Regions from separate parts of the Methylococcus sp. EFPC2 genome, predicted to be linked through region 3. Evidence: riboswitches for the same ligand, from Rfam matches in the RefSeq annotation. Region 3 holds a riboswitch; each other region holds the start of a gene.
The links. A riboswitch is a leader RNA that binds a small molecule or an ion and turns the genes downstream of it on or off. The one in region 3 is predicted to bind cyclic di-GMP.
Positions count from the first base shown of each region.

Region 1: it holds a riboswitch for cyclic di-GMP, as region 3 does, so the genes downstream of both, JWZ97_RS19125 (hypothetical protein) here and JWZ97_RS17790 (VPLPA-CTERM sorting domain-containing protein) in region 3, are expected to answer to the same signal.
Region 2: it holds a riboswitch for cyclic di-GMP, as region 3 does, so the genes downstream of both, JWZ97_RS12475 (DUF1566 domain-containing protein) here and JWZ97_RS17790 (VPLPA-CTERM sorting domain-containing protein) in region 3, are expected to answer to the same signal.

Region 1 covers NZ_CP070491.1:4,418,596-4,420,857, forward strand. The annotation lists gene phoU (phosphate signaling complex protein PhoU) at 1-674, shown strand, start outside; cyclic di-GMP riboswitch class I at 880-955, shown strand; gene JWZ97_RS19125 (hypothetical protein) at 1,059-1,871, shown strand.
Region 2 covers NZ_CP070491.1:2,925,074-2,927,335, reverse strand. The annotation lists gene JWZ97_RS12480 (HDOD domain-containing protein) at 1-1,163, shown strand, start outside; cyclic di-GMP riboswitch class I at 1,303-1,382, shown strand; gene JWZ97_RS12475 (DUF1566 domain-containing protein) at 1,476-2,262, shown strand, end outside.
Region 3 covers NZ_CP070491.1:4,143,439-4,145,700, forward strand. The annotation lists gene JWZ97_RS17785 (cytochrome-c peroxidase) at 1-37, opposite strand, end outside; gene JWZ97_RS17790 (VPLPA-CTERM sorting domain-containing protein) at 268-1,113, opposite strand; cyclic di-GMP riboswitch class I at 1,259-1,333, opposite strand; gene JWZ97_RS17795 (VPLPA-CTERM sorting domain-containing protein) at 1,709-2,262, opposite strand, start outside.

The sequences.
Region 1 (2,262 bases), 280 kb from region 3:
GCCGCTACGACGAAGAGCTCTACGACCTGCACAGCCGGGTCATGGAATTGGGAGCCCTGGTGGTGAAGCAATTATGCGCGATCCTGGACGCACTCAAGGCCGAGGACGCCGAACTGGCCCGGCGGATCATGGCAACCGATCATCAGGCCAATCTCATGGCGGCCGATGCCGACACCCGCGTTTTTTCCCTGCTCGCCCGCCGTTGTCCGGTGGCCAGCGACCTGCGCCGCGTCATCGCCGCCGCCAAGGTGGTCAACGACCTGGAACGGGTCGGCGACGAAGTGGCCAAGGTCGCGCAATTCCTCGTACATGCCTGTCGGGAGACCGGCACGGATCCGCATCCCGGCATGCTGCGTGAAATCCGCGTCATGGGAAAGATGGCGGTCGGCTTGCTGCGGCAGTCCCTGCAGGTATTCGACGTGGAAGACGAGGAACTGGCGCGCCGGCATGAAAGGGAAAGCCGGGAAATGGACGGTGAATTCCAGTCCGCGCTGCGCAAGCTGATTACCTACGTCATGGAGGACGCCCGCAACATCAGCAACGCCATCGAGATCGTGCTGGTGCTGAAGGCCCTGGAACGCATCGGCGATCACGCGCAGAAGATCGTCGACTACGTCGTGTTTCGCCGGGCAGGCGAAGACGCGCGGCTCGCCGAGTTGGCCGCGCCGGAGTGATGCTACCGCATGTGCATATCCGACCCGTAAGGGGTGGTCGTTGTCATCAAACTTTCGTATTTCTGTAAACAAACCTTCACTGCGCTGAAAACTAGCGCCGTTAAAGTGGCTCTGCGTATGAGGAAAGAGAACTGGGCGCGGCAGCCGTACGCCGGGAAGCGTGCCGTAATCCAATGAGGGACAGAAAGAGGCTCAGGGAAGGCTGACACAGTAAAGCCACACCCGTCGCGAGGCGGGGCCGGAAAGCTACGGGTCTCCAGTCAGACAGCCGGGTTGCCAATCGATAGCGGGCATCCGGCAAACGCACTTCTAGGCGCCCATGTTCGGCCATCGAGCCGATGGGGCGATGGACTCAACCTTAAGAAACACTGATTTGGAGATAGTATGAAAGTTAAAGTTTTAGTGGCCGGCTTGGCCCTGGTAGCCGCTGGCAACGCCAACGCTTTGATCAACACCGGCTCCACCAGCTCTGGTGAGCTGTTCCTGAGCGTATTGGACCAGACCGCACAGGTTTCCTACTCGCAGGATTTGAACATCGATCTGTCCGGATTCCTCACCAACACCAGCGTCGGCGGATTCAATTCCAACGCTTCCTGGAGCGTAGCCCTGAGCCCGGCATGGAGCAGCTTTTTCAATGCCGCCAATGCCGGCAGCATCGTATACAACGTGGCCGCTACCGATCTGGACAACGGCAAGCTGAACAGTCTGGATCAGACCTACGGCTATCTGTCCTCGTTCAAGACGTCCAATCCGGCTCCGGTACCGGCAAACAACGTAGCCGTAGTTTCTACGCCTGGCCAGGAAATCGCTTCCAGAGCATTGATGTACAACGCCAATCCTGCTGACGCAGAGGCGTACACCCCCGCCGCCGCAGCCTATTACGGCAATACTTGGGGCAACACCTTCAACACCAAGGTACCGACAACGCAGAATAACGAAGGCCTCTTCAATCAGGTCCTGAATGCCGTATTCCACGGTCTGTCCTCGACCCTGGGCGTGGATCAGGACACCGGCGACTTCTTTGTGCAGGACCGCTTCGACGTGCTTCCGGGCCAGTTCCAACTGACCGCGAGCGAGCTGAAATATACCGTAGCGCCTACCGCCGCCGTGCCGGTACCCGCTGCCGCCTGGTTGTTCGGCGCCGCGCTGACCACTCTGGTGGGTGCCAACCGCCGGCGCCGCGTACTCCCCGTCTAAGCGCTTCAATGGCGTGACTGAGCGCTTCTCTCCCTGTTTGCCGGGATAGAGGCGCTGTCGGAGCCCGGCCTATCGTCATAGGCCGGGCTTTTTATTGGCTATGTCTACGGTAAAGGTTGAAACGGGCTCTGTGCGAATTGCGCATGGTCTACGCTCCCCTCCCCGAGGAAGGCATAGGTATCTACACAAGTCCCTCTCCCTTTGGGAGAGGGATTTAGGGTGAGGGCAAAGCGCCTAATTTTCATAGACTTTTTCGTAAGCGTTGAGCGCTCAGGCCCTCACCCCTGCCCCTCTCCCAAAAGGAGAGGGGTGAAAATCAATGCGTTGAGAAGATGTGTAGATGCCTATGCCCAGGAAGGGGGAGGGCCAGGGTGGGGGTTAAGCCTTGATC
Region 2 (2,262 bases), 1.2 Mb from region 3:
TTGCCACGGATCGCTTTTCAGAAGTCTTCGGGCCGGGGAGCGTGCTGTTCCGTCGCGATGTCGCCTCGGAAAGCCTGTTTTATCTGTTGGAAGGTACGGTGCTGATGGAACTCGGCGACGGCAAGCGCTACGAGGTCCAAGCCCGCACGGCGAAGGCGAGGTTCCCGCTGTGCAGCGCCCGGCGCTACAGCGCCACCGCGACCGCCTTGACCGACGTGCAGGTGTTGCGGGTATCGCCAAAGCTCATGAGCCGACATGGCGGGATCTCGTCGTCTCAGCCGGCCGTCGTCGAGCTGCTGGACGAATCCATCCCGGATGAAGTCAGGTCCATTCGGTTGTTCCAGGCCTTTTACGAGCATTACCACGGCGACGAACTGCAGTTGCCGACCTTGCCCGACGTTGCGCTCAAGTTGCGCAAGGCGGTCGAGAGCCATATGGATATCGCAGAGCTGGTGCGCATCATACAGATCGATCCGGCTATCTCGGCGAAACTGGTGCGTGTGGCCAACAGTCCGCTCTATCTGCCGACGAGACCCATCACCACCTGTCAGGACGCCGTGGTGCGCCTGGGTGTGAGGGCGACCCGAAGCCTGGTCATCGGCTACACGCTGAAACAGATTTTTCGCTGCAAGGACCCCTTCATCAACCAGTTGCTGCGGGATGAATGGAAGCAGAGCATCTACCTGTCCGGCCTGTGTTACGTGCTCGCGGCGGAAAACGGACGTTTCGACCAGGAAGAGGCCTTGCTTGCCGGTCTGTTATGCGACATCGGCACCGTTCCCTTGCTTTACTTCGCCGAAAACTTCCCGCGCGACTACTGGACGCCGGAAGACATCACCACCATTCTGCCCTGGCTGAGAGGGCCCCTCGGGTCGTATGTGCTGGAGCGCTGGGACTTTCCCACGGAGCTGGTCGAGATTCCGCTATTGGCGGAGGAGTGGTTTCACGACAGCGGTCCCGAATTGACCCTGAGCGACATCGTCATCCTGTCCAAACTGCACGCCTGCATAGGAACGGCGCGGATGAATGCGGTGCCGGCCATCAATTCCATTCCCGCCTGCGGCAAGCTCAAGGACGGCGCCCTCTCCCCCGAACACTCCCTCAACGTCCTGCATCAGGCCCGCGACAAGATCAACCAGGTGTTGAAACTCTTCGACATCTGAGCCTTACGCACGCGACCGGCCGGTTGTTTCACACGCCGAGCCGGCGAGCCGTTTAGGAGCCGAAAACGGGTATCTCATACCCGGTATCCCCTTCCTGTTGCATGCATGCTGGACGCTCGCGTACCATCTTGGTGCGGTACATGCCGCGCGCCACACCGGCTGCGAAGCCGGGCCGGAAAGCTCAGGGTCTTAGGATGACAAGACAGCCGGGTTGCCTCTGCCGAACGTAGGGAACGTCCGCCACTCATGGCGGGCAAGGTTCGAAACTTCCTCCAACCCATCTGTCAGGCCTTACCGGTCAGGAGTATGCCTGTGAGTATCTTTACCCCGCCCAAGGCGTTCGGATTACCACTGATCGCCGCGGTCAGCCTGTTGTCCCTTTCTTCCGCCCAGGCCGCGCTGATCGACGTCAGCAACGGCCAGATCTACGACGACGACCTCAATGTTTATTGGGTCAAGGACGCCAACTTTTTCAAGACGCTGGCCGACCGGCATCCGGGCGGTGCCGAGGCTCTCGTCCGTGGGGTCATCAGTGGCGTACGTGGGGTCGTCCACGATACCCCCAATGCCTACGATAACGCCGGGCCGGGCAATTACCGGCTCTCGGCTACCGATTTCGATACCACGACCGGCGCCATGAACTGGTGGGGGGCGCAAGCCTTCGTGACCTACGTCAACAGCCATGTCCGTTTTGGCGATGGCGCGACCGGCTGGCGCTTGCCGACTACCTACGAACTCTCAACCGGCGCTCCGGGCAGCGAGTTGCGGCATTTGTTTTTCAATGAACTCGGGGGACGTTCGGACCGACCCATCACCAGCACGCATGCGAGGGCGGCCAATTACGATTTGTTCCAGAACGTACGGAGCGACTTCTACTGGCTGGGAGACACCGAGTATCCGGCCAATGCGAAATATGTGGAGGTCTTTTCTACCGCGACCGGACGCCGCGGGCTCGGCTTTGACAAGACCAGCAAGGCTTACGTTTGGTCGGTGCGTACCGCGCCGGTCGCCGTGGTGCCGCTTCCGGGGGCATGGGTGTTGTTCGCCAGTGCATCGGCGGGGCTGGGATGGTTAGCCGGGAGCAGAAAAAAGCCTAGCG
Region 3 (2,262 bases):
TGGGTAGCGGGCCGAATCCGCCTGCCAGGGCGGGCATCGTCCCGTTTGCCAGCACGAGAAGGACAAAAGCGTATCGGTGTACAAACCTGGGCAACATGGCGGGACTCCACGAGTTCATTTTTCTAGTTTTCATCGCATCACAGGGTCGGCATGCACAAACAAAAATGCCTCTGCATTTCCTGTGGAAAGCAGAGGCACGGGGGGCACATCCGTGTGGCGTGCCGCTTGTATCCTTAGCTGGCGGGCACTCCGGCTCCGCTCAGGCGTTTAGGCCGTTTTATCTTGCCGGCGGCGGCCGACGATGCCCAGGCCGGCCAGGGCGCTGCCCAACAGATAAACCGCGGCCGGTATCGGCACCGCGCTGACGGAAAGCTGGTGGCTGGCAAGCCCGGTGATGGCGTTGTTGGCGCCACCGGCGGCGACGGTGTACCAGCCGGGTGCGAGGTTCTGGAAGGTCAGCTGGACGAGAGCGGCGCTCGCGCTGCCGGAGACGCCGGAGAAATAGGTGTTGCCGCCGACCTGATTGACGCCGGAGTTGACCGTTTCGCCCCAGTCGGTTTCGCCGCTGCCATAGGACCCGCCGGCGTTGACGTAGGCCAGGGTCTCCAGTAGGTTGCCGCCGCCGCCGGCCACCACGGAAGGATCGGACGCCCACTTGGTGCCGTTGGCGCCCAGTTGGCTCACCACGTTGGAGCTATGCGGCGATTGCGTGCTTAGACTCTCCTCGCCGACGCCCGTGCCGCCGTCGAAGGCGCCGTTGGAGGCCCAGACCGTGAAGGCGAGGTCGCGTGCGCCGGACGTTACCGCATCGGAAATCGTCACAGTCTGATTGGCGCCCGTGACCTGAAAGCTGAGCCATTTGACGGCATGGCCCCAGGCGGAATAGTTCAACAGGGCGTTGCCGGTCCAGCCGGCCCGGCCGCCGGAGGTGTCGGCCAGTCCGATACTCGTGGAGGTGATGGTCTCGTTGGCGCCGAGGATATTGTCGCTGCCTGTCCAGAGCGCCGCGGAGGGCGCCGTGACCGCGCCGGCCGCGTGGGCTCCGCTGCTGAGCGCGGCCAGTGCTGCGCCGGCAAGTAGGAATCGGACGGTCAGTTGAAGCTTGCTATTCATGCGTTAAGGCTCCTAGTACAAAACGCCTGGCGGCGTTACACAGGGTTGAGAGGGCGCCGGCTGGTCGCTGGTTTTTTGCGCGACAGTCGGATTCAGAACATGCCCGACGACGCTCAGCGTTGGCGTCCGGCTCTCCTCATGTTCGAAGGGCGGCCCGGCGATCTTGAAAAGACCCGTGGCTTTCCGGCCCCGCCTTGCGACGGGTGTGGCGATGGTGCTGGTTACGGTCGAACGGAAGCTTAGGGATGGCGCTTTAATTCCCGGATAACCAACGTAGTCTATAAGGCAATCCTTATGCCACTTCCCGGAGCGGCGAAGGAATTGGCCGTTTTTCGCGCCATTTACGCCAATTTCGCCGCGGATTGCCGGCTTTTCGGCGCATTCACGCGTTCGAAAAATGAGGGATAAGCCGCAGCAGTGCGTGAAAAGACTTACTTGATACAGGGCTTTGCGGGCTGCCAGGGCGGGCCTTAAGGCGGGCAAAAAACGGCGGCGGCGGGGAGTCGTTCCGATATCGGTATCGGTGGCCGCTGGGCCGCCCCCAAAACAAGTAGGCCGGCGATGTGCCGGCCTACTCTGCGGGACTGATCCGAGCCTACACGCGTCGTCGTCTGGCGCAGGCCGCCAGGGTCGACAGGCCGGTCATCATGAGCCATACGCCGGCCGGCAGCGGGACCGGCGAAGCTTCCACGCTGCCGGCAATGAGCACATCGGCGTGCAGCGTTTCCGACACGCCCGGCGTCAAGGTGAAATTGAATACGCTGGTCGTTCCGTCCACTCCGGTAGCGGGTGTCTCGAACACGGAAGCCACGACCTGTTCGGAACCGATGAACGTATGGCTTGCGTTGTAGTAGTCCAGATAAATAGCGCTGTCGGCATACTGGCCATGGGCTGAGGTCTGGAGTCGATAGTTCAGGGTCAGGCTGAGCGCGTAGGTGTCGCTTCCCATATTCTCAAAGCTGAGGCCGAATAATCCCAGACCCGAAAAATCGACGTTTCCGTCGCGGACATCGCCATTGACCGAGTAAGCCCGGCTGAACCCCGACCCGACGGCAATCGGTGTGACCGCGACGAGGCCTGTTTCCGGGTTTTCGTCCTGGATGGCCCCGTCGCCATTCAGCGTGAGCGCGTAATCCGGAGACGGAGCCG